3 regions of the Bradyrhizobium sp. CB82 genome follow, and region 1 is predicted to be linked to each of the others. Evidence: predicted binding sites of a transcription regulator. Region 1 holds the regulator's gene; each other region holds the start of a gene.
The links. Region 1 encodes PhoB, which activates phosphate uptake and scavenging genes when phosphate is short. Its sites were predicted from a motif close to TGTCATNNANCTGTCAT; they were not measured.
Positions count from the first base shown of each region.

Region 1 (4,238 bases):
CTCATCACGGGCGTGCTGCTCGCCACCGCGCGCGTCGCTGGTGAGACAGCGCCGCTGTTGTTCACCGCGCTCTCGAACCAGTTCAACAGCCTGAGCCTGACCAAGACGATGGCGAACCTGCCGGTCACCATCAACAATTTCGTGCAGAGCCCCTACGCCTACTGGAAGCAGCTGGCCTGGAGCGGGGCGCTGCTGATCACCCTGACCGTGCTTGCACTGAACATTGGCGCGCGCATCCTCGGCGCCGAGAGGACTGCAAAATGAGCGATCTGTCCGTTTCCGTAGGTTCCACCGGGCGTCAGGCGCCGCCGATACTGCCTGAGGCTCCGGCCAAGGTGACGGTGCGCAACCTCAATTTCTATTACGGCGAGCACCATGCGCTGAAGAACATCAACCTGACGCTCGGCACCAACCGCGTCACGGCGTTCATCGGTCCGTCCGGCTGCGGCAAGTCGACCCTGCTGCGCATCTTCAACCGGATGTACGATCTCTATCCGGGGCAGCGCGCCACCGGTCAGCTCATGCTCGATCAGACCAACATCCTCGACCCCAAGCTCGACCTCAACCTGCTGCGGGCCCGGGTCGGCATGGTGTTCCAGAAGCCGACGCCGTTTCCGATGACGATCTACGAGAACATCGCCTTCGGCATCCGCCTTTACGAGAAGATCTCCAAATCCGAGATGGACGACCGGGTCGAGAAGGCGCTGCGCGGCGGCGCGCTGTGGAACGAGGTCAAGGACAAGCTCAACGCCTCCGGCCTGTCGCTCTCCGGCGGCCAGCAGCAACGCCTCTGCATCGCCCGCACCGTGGCGGTGCGTCCCGAGGTGATCCTGTTCGACGAGCCATGCTCGGCGCTCGATCCGATCTCGACTGCCAAGGTCGAGGAGCTGATCCAGGAGCTAGCCGAGAGCTACACGATCGCGATCGTCACTCACAACATGCAACAGGCGGCGCGCGTCTCCGACAAGACCGCCTTCATGTATCTCGGCGAGCTGATCGAGTTCAACGAGACCAGCAAGATCTTCACGTCGCCCAGCGACCGGCGCACCCAGGACTACATCACCGGCCGCTTCGGCTGAGGAGACAGGAAATGGCTTCCGAACATACCGCAAAGGCTTTCGACACCGATCTCCAGGAGCTTACGCGGCTCGTTGCGGAGATGGGCGGCCTCGCCGAGCGCATGATCGTCGATTCCGTCGATGCGCTGATCCGCCGTGACGTCGCGCTCGGCCAGCGCGTGGTGGCAACCGACGCCGAGATCGATGCGCTTCAGAAGAAGATCGAGGAGCGCGCCGTGCTCACGATCGCGCGCCGCCAGCCGATGGCGGTCGACCTGCGCGAGATCGTCAGCGCCATGCGCGTTGCGACCGACCTGGAGCGGATCGGCGACCTCGCCAAGAACATGGGCAAGCGCGTCGCAGCGCTCGAGACCGATTTCCACCCGCTAAAGCTGTTCCGCGGTCTGGAACACATGACCGACCTCGTGCAGCAGCAGGTCAAGTCGGTGCTGGACGCCTATGCCGCGCATGACCTGCCGGCGGCGATGATGGTGTGGAAGGGCGACGAGGAGGTCGACGCGATCTGCACCTCGCTGTTCCGCGAGCTCCTCACCTACATGATGGAGGATCCGCGCAACATCTCGTTCTGCATCCACCTGATGTTCTGTGCCAAGAACATCGAGCGGATCGGCGACCATGCGACCAACATCGCCGAAACCGTCTTCTATATGATCGAAGGTCAGGCCATCGCGGACAAGCGTCCGAAGGGCGACATGACGACCTTCGCCACGACCGTGCCGAATACTTAAGGAGCGACGACGCCATGGGCGCACGCATTATGGTTGTTGAGGACGAGGAAGCGCTGACCGAGCTGTTGCGCTACAACCTCGAAGGCGACGGCTACGATGTCGAGACGGTGATGCGCGGCGACGACGCCGATACCCGTCTCAAGGAGCACATCCCCGATTTGATCGTGCTGGACTGGATGCTGCCGGGTCTGTCCGGCATCGAGTTGTGTCGCAGGCTTCGTACGAGGCCCGAGACCAAGCAGCTGCCGATCATCATGCTCACCGCGCGCGGCGAGGAGAGCGAGCGGGTGCGCGGGCTTGCCACCGGCGCCGACGACTACATCGTCAAGCCGTTCTCCGTGCCCGAGCTTCTCGCGCGCGTGAAGGGGCTTCTGCGGCGCGCGAGCCCCGAGCGGCTTGCCACCGTGCTCGCCTATGGCGACATCGAGCTCGACCGCGAGAAGCGCCGCGTCGCGCGCTCCGGACGGCCGATCGACCTCGGCCCGACCGAATATCGCCTCTTGGAGTTCTTCCTGGAGCATCCCGGCCGGGTGTTCTCGCGTGAGCAGTTGCTCGACAGCGTCTGGGGCCGCGACATCTATATCGACGAGCGCACCGTCGACGTCCACATCGGCCGCCTGCGCAAGCTGCTCAATCTCGGCCGCGAGCAGGACCCGATCCGCACCGTCCGCGGCGCCGGCTACGCGCTGGATGATCGGTTTGCGAAGGCCGAGCAGACGTAAAAAAGCGCGCCGGAGGCGCGCTGAATCTCCCGACCGAACGTCCCGGCCTAAAGCCGGGACGTTGCCGTTTGTGACAGGGTCAGCGCGTACCCGGCTTCGTCGGTGCGCGCCGGCGATCGGCTGCCGGCTGGTAGGCGACGCGCGAGTGCTGCGCGCAGTAGGGCAGCCCCGAGAGCGATTTGCCGCCGCAGAAGAAGAAGTCCGGGCTCGAGGGATCGCCGACCGGCCAGTGACAGGTCGCTTCGTTGAGCTCGAGCAGCGACAGGCGCTGGCTCATCGGAACGACATTGTCATAGGTGATCGGGTCGGGCTCGACCTCGACCTCGAAGGCCTGCGCGAGTGCGGTGTTGCCGCGGGCAATCGGGCGGCTCACCCGCATCATGTGCTGTGCTGGGCGCGCCTTGCGCGGCCGGGGAGCCGCCGAGGACGGGCTCTTGGCGCGGCCGGACAGGCCCAGCCGGTGCACCTTGCCGATTACGGCGTTGCGCGTCACATTTCCGAGCTCGGCAGCGATCTGGCTGGCCGAAAGCCCGGCTTCCCAGAGCTTTCTCAATTGCTCGACGCGATCGTCGGACCAGGTCAAAACCGTCATTGCACCCTTTCCTTCGCCGCACGGTCAGCCAATCCTTGGGCCGCGTGGCGATGTCTAAGCCTCGAAAAACCCGTGCTGCCAGAATCCCTTAAGGCTCGCCGGGCGCGATCGAGGCACCCGAACGTTACGCCGGTACAGGAGGACTTAGAGGATCAGAACTGCTGCACGAGATGTCGTATCTGACAGGGGAAACGCTACAATATGGCGTGACTCCCGCGCAAGAGTCTGCGGCTCCGCGTCCACATGTTCCGTAGTAAAAACCCCTCAAAATCACCACCGCAAGACTACGGGTCGCGTGGCCTACAGGGCCTTCTGGCGGCATTGACAGCGGTTTTTCCAAGCATAAAATAGTGACACGTGCCGCCCTTAAAAGGCGGCACGTTTCGTTTTCCGGGCAGGTCAATGATGCGCTGCGCAACGCAGTCTCGTGAGCCGGCCTCAACATTCAAGTGACCGTCATGACCAACAGCGCCGCGACGCATCTGCTTCCCGTCTTCGCCAGGGCCGAGCTCGGCTTCGAGCGCGGCGAGGGCTGCTGGCTGGTCGCGACCAATGGCGAGCGCTATCTCGACTTCACCTCGGGCGTCGCCGTGAATGCGCTGGGCCACGCGCATCCCGCTTTGGTCAAGGCCTTGCAGGAGCAGGCCACGAAACTCTGGCACATGTCGAACCTGTTCCAGAGCCCTGATGGCGAGAAGCTCGCGGTCAGGCTCTGCAACGAGAGCTTTGCGGACTTCGTGTTCTTCTGCAATTCCGGCGCCGAGGCAATGGAATGCGTGATCAAGGTGGTGCGCCGCTATCACGCCTCCAAGAGTCATCCCGAGCGCTACCGCATGATCACTTTCGAGGGGGCCTTCCATGGCCGCACGCTGGCAACCCTCGCCGCCACGGGGGCTGCAAAATATCTCGAAGGTTTTGGTCCGCCGATGGACGGGTTCGACCAGGTGCCGCATGGCGATCTCGAAGCCGTCAAGAAGGCCATCGGCCCGCAGACCGCGGGCATCCTGATCGAGCCGATCCAGGGCGAGGGTGGCGTGCGCTCGGCGCCTCCCGCCTTCTATCGTGCTCTGCGCCAGCTCTGCGACGAGCATGGCCTTCTGCTCGCCTTCGACGAGGT
Region 1 covers NZ_CP121650.1:8,804,551-8,808,788, reverse strand. Annotated here, with positions in the region: gene pstA (phosphate ABC transporter permease PstA) at 1-264, shown strand, start outside; gene pstB (phosphate ABC transporter ATP-binding protein PstB) at 261-1,079, shown strand; gene phoU (phosphate signaling complex protein PhoU) at 1,091-1,807, shown strand; gene phoB (phosphate regulon transcriptional regulator PhoB) at 1,822-2,529, shown strand; gene QA640_RS41735 (GcrA family cell cycle regulator) at 2,609-3,121, opposite strand; gene QA640_RS41730 (aspartate aminotransferase family protein) at 3,580-4,238, shown strand, end outside.

Region 2 (4,238 bases), 4.4 Mb from region 1:
GGATGCCGGAGATGACGCCGAGCGCCGAGAGTCGCGCCTCGCGCGGGCCCGACAGGATCTCGATCTTTACCGCACAGATGCGCTCCGCCTTGGCGATGAAGTCGGGGCCGTTGGAGGCGTCGCGGCACGCGGCGGTCGCGATCGCAAAGACGCGCCCGACCTGCATCACGCGACACAGCGCCCGAAATCGCTTCAGCGAAGTCAGCGCCTTGTCGACCGCGTCCGGCGCAAGCAGACCGGTGCTCTGCACCTCCCGGCCGAGGCCGCAGAGCGTCTTCTCGTTGAAGATCGGAATGAGGCTGCGCGCGAGCGCCTCGTAGACGACGAGACGGACCGAGTTGGAGCCGATATCGATCACCGCGACGCTTGCGCCACGTTTGCGCGGCCGTGTCACGGCAACAATCTCCGGTCAGGATTGATGGCGTTCGTTCCGGCGCGTGAGACGCCGCGGTGAGGATTCCTTGAGCGACTTTCCACGGCCGGACAGACTCGGATTTGTCATGAAGTAATTGTGCACGTTGAAGGGCTCCTCGCCCTTCGCGGCCTTCATACGCGTTGACGATCCATCGGGCAACAATTGCCAGCTCTGCTCATTGTCCTTCAGATTCGCGACCATGATCTGTTCGAGAACCTGCTGATGCACCGTCGGATTTTGCAGTGGGCACAGCACCTCGACACGGCGGTCGAGATTGCGCGGCATCATGTCGGCTGACGAGATATACACAGCCGCTTTCGTGCTCGGCAGGCCCTGGCCCATGCCGAAGCAGTAGATTCGGCCGTGCTCGAGGAAGCGCCCGATGATCGACTTGACGCGGATGTTCTCCGACAGGCCGGGGATACCCGGCCTCAGGCAGCAGATACCGCGCACCACGAGCTCGACTTGGACGCCGGCTTGAGATGCCTCATAGAGCGCGTCGATGATATCAGGGTCGACCAGGGCATTCATCTTCATCCAGACCGCACCGGTCCGGCCGTGCCGCGCATGCGCGGTCTCGCCCTGGATGTGCTCGATGATGCGCTTGCGCAGCGTCAGCGGCGACACCGCCATCTTGTCGAGGTCGCTAGGTGCGGCATAGCCGGTGATGAAGTTGAACACGCGCGCAGCGTCGCGGCCGATGGTCGGGTCCGAGGTGAAGTAGGAGAGATCGGTGTAGATGCGCGCGGTCACCGGATGGTAGTTGCCGGTGCCGGTGTGAACATAGGTGGTGAGGCTGCCGCCCTCGCGGCGCACGACCATCGACAGCTTTGCGTGGGTCTTCAGCTCGAGGAAGCCGTAGACGACCTGCACGCCGGCGCGCTCGAGGTCGCGTGCCCAGCGAATGTTGGCTTCCTCGTCGAAGCGCGCCTTGAGCTCGATCAGTGCCGTCACCGACTTGCCGGCCTCGGCGGCCTCGGCCAGCGCACGCACGATCGGTGAGTTGTTGGATGTGCGATAGAGGGTCTGCTTGATCGCGACGACGTCAGGATCGCGTGCGGCCTGCTGGAGGAACTGCACCACGACGTCGAAGGATTCGTAGGGGTGGTGGACGATGAGGTCCTTCTGCCGGATCGCGGCAAAGATGTCGCCGCCGTGCTCGCGCACGCGCTCGGGATGGCGCGGCACGTAAGGGGTGAATTCGAGGTCGGGCCGGTCGAGGCGGGTGAGCTGCGACAGCTCGTTCATGGCGAGCACGCCGTCTACCAGGAACACTTCGTCGTCGTCGGCCGAAAGCGCGTGCTGCACGAAGTTGCGCAGCTGTTCAGGCGTCTTTGCATCGACCTCGAGGCGGATCACCGATCCGCGGCGGCGGCGCTTCAGCGCGGTCTCGAACACGCGCACGAGGTCTTCGGCCTCTTCCTCGATTTCCATTTCGGAGTCGCGGATGATGCGGAAGGCGCCCTGGCCGTGGACGTTGTAGCCCGGGAACAGCCGGTTGATGAACAGGGCGGTCATCTGTTCCAGCGAGATCAGCCGCACCAAGCCGTCCGCCGGCAGGCGGACGAAGCGGTCGATCTTGCCGGGCATGCGGATCAGCGCGTTCATCTGCTTGCCGTCGGCGGCGCGCGTGAGCTGGAGCGCGATGGTGAAGCCGAGGCTCGGGATGAACGGGAAGGGGTGAGCGGGATCGATCGCGAGCGGTGTGAGCAAGGGGAAGACGTTGTGAAGGAAGTGGTCCTCGAGCCACGTTTTCTCCGCCTTGGTGGCGTCCTTGCCGTCGACGAGCACGATGCCGACGTCGGCGAGCGTGCCGCGCAGATCGCGCCAGATCGCCTGCTGGTCGCTGGCGAGCTGCGAGACGGTGCGGTTGATCAGCGCCAGCTGCTCGGACGGGGTCAGGCCGTCCGGGCTGCGCTCGGGGATGCCCTCACGGACCTGCGCCTTGATGCCGGCGACGCGGACCATGAAGAACTCATCAAGGTTATTTGCCGAAATCGACAGGAATCGCACCCGCTCCAGCACCGGGTGGTGGGGGTTGACCGATTCCTCCAGGACCCGGCGATTGAAATGCAGCCAGGAAAGCTCGCGGTTGATGAATCGCTCGGGGCTCGTGGCGATCGCCGGCAGGCCTGCTGATTCCGGTTCTTTTTCTTTGAGTTCAATGGCTTGCGCGGAGTCCATGAGAAGTCGATCCATCTTCTTTCGCCTCATCTTGCGACTTATGCGCAAAACCGGCGCAGAGCATGTGTTAGTGCGATGACGTTTCGATGACATTGATGTTCCGCCGCTCGGCGCCGTCAAGCGGCCGCGGCGAACAGTCCATGCCCTGGAACAGATCAGGCGTCGCGCAGCAATTCGACGGCCAGCGACCGGGTCACGGGCCGGCCGAGCCGCAGGGCTTCGCTGTCGAGCAGCTCCACGGCCCGCCGCGCCGCGGCGGAGGAGCGCTCCAGGCGGGTGGCGAGATAGCTGACCACGCTCTCATCGACGCTCAATTGGCGGTCGGCGCAGAACTTGACGATCAGGCCGCGGAAAAGCTGGTCGTCCGGGGGCAGGAGCGACACCACCGGCAAAGCGCGTAAGCGCGAGCGGAGGTCGCGCAGCTCGATATCCAGCGCCGCCGGTAAATCGCGGCCGGTCATCAGGACATAGGCCCCGTCCTCGCGCGTGAGGTTCAGAAGATGGAAGAGCGCGCGCTCGTCGAGGTCCTTCGCTTTCAGGTCCTCGACGACGAGCGCGCCCGTGGCGAGCGCCCCAGGCACGGCGGCCGCGGTCAGCGCATTGGCGGTGGTGGAGCGGGCGCCGGCCTCTTCGGCCCAGATTGCGGCAAGGTGGCTCTTGCCTGAGCCTTCGGGCCCGGCCAGCCACATGATCCGGTTCGGCCATTCGGGCCAGCCATTGATCAGGGCGAGACCGGCGGCATTGGCGGGGCCTTCGAGAAAATTGTCCCGGCTGAGGCTCTCCGCATGCGGAAGCGAAAACGCCAATTGTCGGGGATGAACGCGGCCTGCCACGCTTGCTTTGCTCCATGCCGGGCGAGCCGGCCAAAAACCTGTGCCAAAGGGTTTGGCGCCAAAGGACCTATCGGTTGCGAGTTGGCCTTTTGCGGGGCCGGTCCGCGCTCATTTCGCCTCGATCGTACTCATGTGCCGCAGCCACTCCACGAGGTAGAGCGAAACCGAGGTGAGCGTGAAGACCGTGACGAGGCCCATCAGGATGATATCATAGGGCTCCGGCCTGAAGCCGAAGGCGAGTGCGGCCAGCACCAAGGCTGCGAATGCCACCTGGGCTGCGGTATTCAGTTTCGACACCATCAGGGGTTTCATGGCGACCGGCTTGTCGAACAGCCAGGACACTATCACGGCTGCGACGATCATGATGTCGCGGGAGACCACCAGGATCACGATCCAGCGCGGGATGGCGCCCCAGATCCCCAGTGCCATATAGATCGAGACCAGCAGCGCCTTGTCGGCGAGCGGGTCGAGCAGGGCGCCGAGCTCACTCGCCATGTTGAAGCGCTTGGCCAGGAAGCCGTCGACGGCGTCGCTGATCCCGGCGATCAGGAACACACCGAACGCCACTTCCATTTGGCTCGACACGATGGCCCAGACGATGATTGGGACCAGCATGATGCGGCCCAAGGTAATGATGTTCGGAATACTCACGCGGCGCTTCCCGGCACCCGGTGTGACCTCGAATCCGGCCCTTTGGAGGCTGAACCGGTTGATATCTACATAGTATAGCGTCAGGCCCCTTGCGAGCCATTGCGCGGCCCTCGAATTCGACGTAACCAGCCGCAAATCCACTGGAAATCCGGCAT
Region 2 covers NZ_CP121650.1:4,398,304-4,402,541, forward strand. Annotated here, with positions in the region: gene ppx (exopolyphosphatase) at 1-394, opposite strand, end outside; gene QA640_RS21195 (RNA degradosome polyphosphate kinase) at 410-2,599, opposite strand; gene QA640_RS21200 (DnaA/Hda family protein) at 2,755-3,432, opposite strand; gene QA640_RS21205 (CDP-alcohol phosphatidyltransferase family protein) at 3,541-4,083, opposite strand; gene purM (phosphoribosylformylglycinamidine cyclo-ligase) at 4,237-4,238, shown strand, end outside.
Region 2: a site for PhoB is predicted at 2,675-2,691, ahead of QA640_RS21195 (RNA degradosome polyphosphate kinase). Genes of this name have one in related genera too.

Region 3 (4,238 bases), 3.7 Mb from region 1:
CCTTCGGGGATCAGGATCTTGCCGAGCGTGCCTTCATCGGTCGCCTCGACCTCCATGGTCGCCTTGTCGGTCTCGATCTCGGCGATCACGTCGCCCGACTTGATCGTCTCGCCCTCTTTTTTCAGCCATTTGGCGAGGTTGCCCTTTTCCATCGTGGGCGACAGCGCGGGCATCAGCACTTGAATTGGCATATCGACTCCAAAAGAAAGCTTGCGCGCTTTTAGCGGTAAACGTCGGTCCAGAGCTCGGCAGCATCTGGCTCGGGATCATGCTGGGCAAAATCGGCGGAAGCGTTGACGATGTCGCGGACCTCGGCGTCGATCGCCTTCAGATCCTGCTCGCTTACCTTGGCGGCCAGGAGGCGGTTGCGCACCTGCTCGATCGGATCCTGGTCGTGGCGGATCTTCTCGACCTCCTCGCGCGTGCGGTATTTTGCAGGGTCCGACATCGAGTGGCCGCGGTAGCGGTAGGTCTGCATCTCCAGGATCACCGGGCCCTTGCCAGCGCGGCACCAGGCAACCGCTTCATCGGCCGCGGCCTTCACGGCGCGGACATCCATGCCGTCGACCTGATGACCGGGGATGTTGAACGACAGGCCGCGCTTGGAGAAATCCTGCTGCGCCGAGGCGCGCGACACCGCCGTGCCCATGGCGTAGCGGTTGTTCTCGATGACGAAGATCACCGGAAGCTTCCAGAGCTCCGCCATGTTGAAGCTCTCATAGACCTGGCCCTGGTTCGCCGCGCCATCGCCGAAATAGGTGACTGCGACGTTGTCGTTGCCGCGATAGTGGTTGGCGAAAGCGAGGCCCGCGCCGAGCGAGACCTGGGCGCCAACGATTCCGTGGCCGCCGTAAAACTTCTTCTCCACACTGAACATGTGCATGGAGCCGCCCTTGCCCTTGGAATAGCCGCCGCGGCGTCCGGTGAGCTCGGCCATGACGCCGTTGGCCTCCATGCCGGTGGCCAGCATATGGCCGTGGTCGCGATAGCCGGTGATGACCTGGTCGCCGTCCTTCAGCGCCATCTGCATGCCGACCACCACGGCCTCCTGGCCGATATAGAGGTGGCAGAAGCCGCCAATCGCGCCCATGCCGTAGAGCTGGCCGGCTTTCTCCTCGAACCGCCGGATCAGGAGCATGTCGCGGAGCGCCTTGAGCTCCTGCTCTCTGGTGAATTCCGGGGGCGAACCGCCGTTGGTTTTGTCCTGTGGAGCGCTTGCGGCGGCTTTCTTGGGTGCGGCCATTGGAATTCCGGGTCAGAGAAAACTAAGCCCTCTCTAACCTAACTCAATCGCGTGCGAAAGCACCGCTGCGACATCGCGCGACATTCATTATGCCGCACTGCAACCTGACCGAAATATTGCAAAATCTTTGGCGCCGATCGGGCAACAATTGCTCCCCGGGCCGGCCTCACCAGCCCAGCTCTCGCAAGTAGGCTGCCCGGGCATCAACTCCGGTATGCGTGAAGTCGGTAAAGACCCCATCCACGCCGAGACGAAAGAATTTTAGATATTCAAGGCTTGGATTGCCGTGATAGTCGCCAGCCAGATACTTCTTCTCGTTTCGGAAAGTGAAAACGTGCACGAACAGGCCGAGCTTGTGCGCGTCGGCAACGAGGCTGGTTGCTTCCTGGGTCGAAGCCTCCGGCGTCGATCCCTTGTAGGGAGTGCCGTCGGCATTGCTGTCCTTCCACGGAGAAATCCTGAGCGGAACGATATAAGGCTTCCACGGACCGATGCCATCGGCGTAGGTCTTGATCTCCGCAAGACCTTCAGAGGTTAGCATCGCATCGTACAAGCGCGCGTCACCTGCAACCGTCCAGTCGAATGGACGCGAATTGGTGATGTTGTCGTTAAGGACCTTCCCGTTCCTGAAGTCGACACCGTTGCCATCGATGAGCTGGACCTGCCGCGTCTCCAGGCCACGGCTGCGCATATATTTCAGGCTGCCGGGCTCGAAGCTCTGAACAAGGATGGGAGCTTCCTTCGCGTTGAGGCCGTTGTCCTTGATGATCTTGATCAGGGCATCCTCGAGCGGGTGGCTGCCGGGCCCGCCGCAGCCATTGGCGATCGCCTGAGCATTGTTCCAGGTGGGATTCTTGGTTTCCGGATAGACGGCGATGGGACGCCCCGTCTCCTTGCTCTTGGCCTTGGCGATGTCGATAATGTCCTGGAAACTGACGATCGGGAACTTGCCGTTGAAGACCTTCGGCCTTTCGTTGGCCGCATCATAGGTGGTGCCGGCGACCCACTCCTTCAGCTCGGCCATGGTGAAGTCGGTGATCGACCAATCATTGGTATGGTCCTCGCCGTCCACGATCAGCGATTTCAGCACCGATTTGGGGTCGGCCGGATCGGTGAGATCCGTGAGGTAGTCAGCAGGCGTGCTGGCGGAAGATGGGGCCTTGACGCGCACACCGGGCACCGTGCGCTTGCGGGCCGCAACCGCCGGATTGGTCTTCGCCACTTCGGCAATGTTGGTATTGTCGCCCAGCCAAGGGTTGTGACGCGCGACCAATACACAATCCTTGGTGAGGTGCAGGTCTTCTTCGAGCGCGTCGGTTCCGAGGGCCGCGGCAAGGTCATACGATGCCTCGGTCTCTTCGGGCACCAGCCCCGGCAGGCCGCGATGCCCGAGGATCAATGGCGGCTTTCCGTCAAGGGTCAGGAGGTTCTTGGCGCCGGCTGGCGCCGAGCCGGTCTGTGCAAAAGCCATCGACGGTGAGAGGAACGCCAAAGCCGCGGCACCGAGCAGCACCGCTCCAACACGAGAATTCAGTTGTGAACGACTGTGCTTCATGGCCGTGCCTCCATCTTTTGCGCAGCATCGCTTCGAATGCCACAAGGACCGAGCTGAATAAAGTCGGCGCCTCGTCTTCTTGTCGCAAATTTCTGACAGACGGATGACGGTGGGCTGGGTCGACAAAAGCTCCTGAATGCACGGGGACATGCGCGCGTTGGCGACGCATCCAGCGCTATCTCGCATAGTTCGAAAAAGGGCGGCGCAAGGTTGCGCCGCCCTCGCCGACGATCAGAAGAAGCCAAGCTTCTTCGGGCTGTAGCTGACCAGGAGGTTCTTGGTCTGCTGATAGTGGTCGAGCATCATCTTGTGCGTCTCGCGGCCGACGCCCGACTGCTTGTAGCCGCCGAACGCCGCATGCGCGGGATAGGCGTGGTAGCAGTTGGTCCAGACCCGGCCTGCCTGGATAGCGCGGCCGAAGCGATAGCAGCGATTGGCGTCGCGGCTCCAGACACCGGCACCGAGGCCATAGAGTGTGTCGTTGGCGATCGCGAGCGCCTCGTCGTCGGTCTTGAAGGTCGTGACCGAGACGACGGGGCCGAAGATCTCCTCCTGGAAGATCCGCATCTTGTTGTGGCCCTGGAACACGGTCGGCTGGACGTAGTAGCCGCCCGCAAGATCGCCGCCGAGGCTGGCGCGGCCACCGCCGGCCAGGACCTTCGCCCCTTCCTTCTTGCCGATGTCGATATAGGAAAGAATTTTCTCCAACTGCTCGCCGGAGGCCTGGGCGCCGATCATGGTGTCGGCATCGCGCGGATCGCCCTGCTTGATCGCGGCGACGCGCTTGAGCGCCCGTTCCATGAAGCGGTCGTAGATGTCCTCATGGACCAGCGCGCGGCTCGGACAGGTACAGACCTCGCCCTGGTTCAGAGCGAACATGACGAAGCCCTCGATCGCCTTGTCGAAGAAATCGTCGTCTTCGGCGGTGACATCCTTGAAGAAAATGTTCGGCGACTTGCCGCCGAGTTCGAGCGTGACGGGAATGAGGTTCTGGCTGGCATATTGCATGATCAGCCGGCCCGTCGTGGTTTCGCCCGTGAAGGCGATCTTGGCGATGCGCGGGCTGGACGCGAGCGGCTTGCCGGCTTCAAGGCCAAAGCCGTTGACGATGTTGAGGACGCCGGGCGGCAACAGATCGGCGATGATCTCGGCCCAGACCATGATCGAGGCCGGCGTCTGCTCGGCGGGCTTGAGCACCACGCAATTGCCGGCGGCGAGCGCAGGCGCGAGCTTCCAGCAGGCCATCAGCAGCGGGAAGTTCCAAGGGATGATCTGGCCCACGACGCCGAGCGGCTCGTGGAAATGATAGGCGATCGTGTCGTGATCGATCTCGCCGATCGAGCCTTCCTGGGCGCGCACGACGCCGGCGAAGTAGCGGAAGTGATCGATCGCCAGTGGCAGGTCGGCGGCACGGGTCTCGCGGATCGGCTTGCCGTTGTC
Region 3 covers NZ_CP121650.1:5,107,504-5,111,741, forward strand. Annotated here, with positions in the region: gene QA640_RS24885 (pyruvate dehydrogenase complex E1 component subunit beta) at 1-191, opposite strand, end outside; gene pdhA (pyruvate dehydrogenase (acetyl-transferring) E1 component subunit alpha) at 221-1,243, opposite strand; gene QA640_RS24895 (glycerophosphodiester phosphodiesterase family protein) at 1,410-2,798, opposite strand; gene adh (aldehyde dehydrogenase) at 3,030-4,238, opposite strand, start outside.
Region 3: a site for PhoB is predicted at 2,891-2,907, ahead of QA640_RS24895 (glycerophosphodiester phosphodiesterase family protein). Genes of this name have one in related genera too.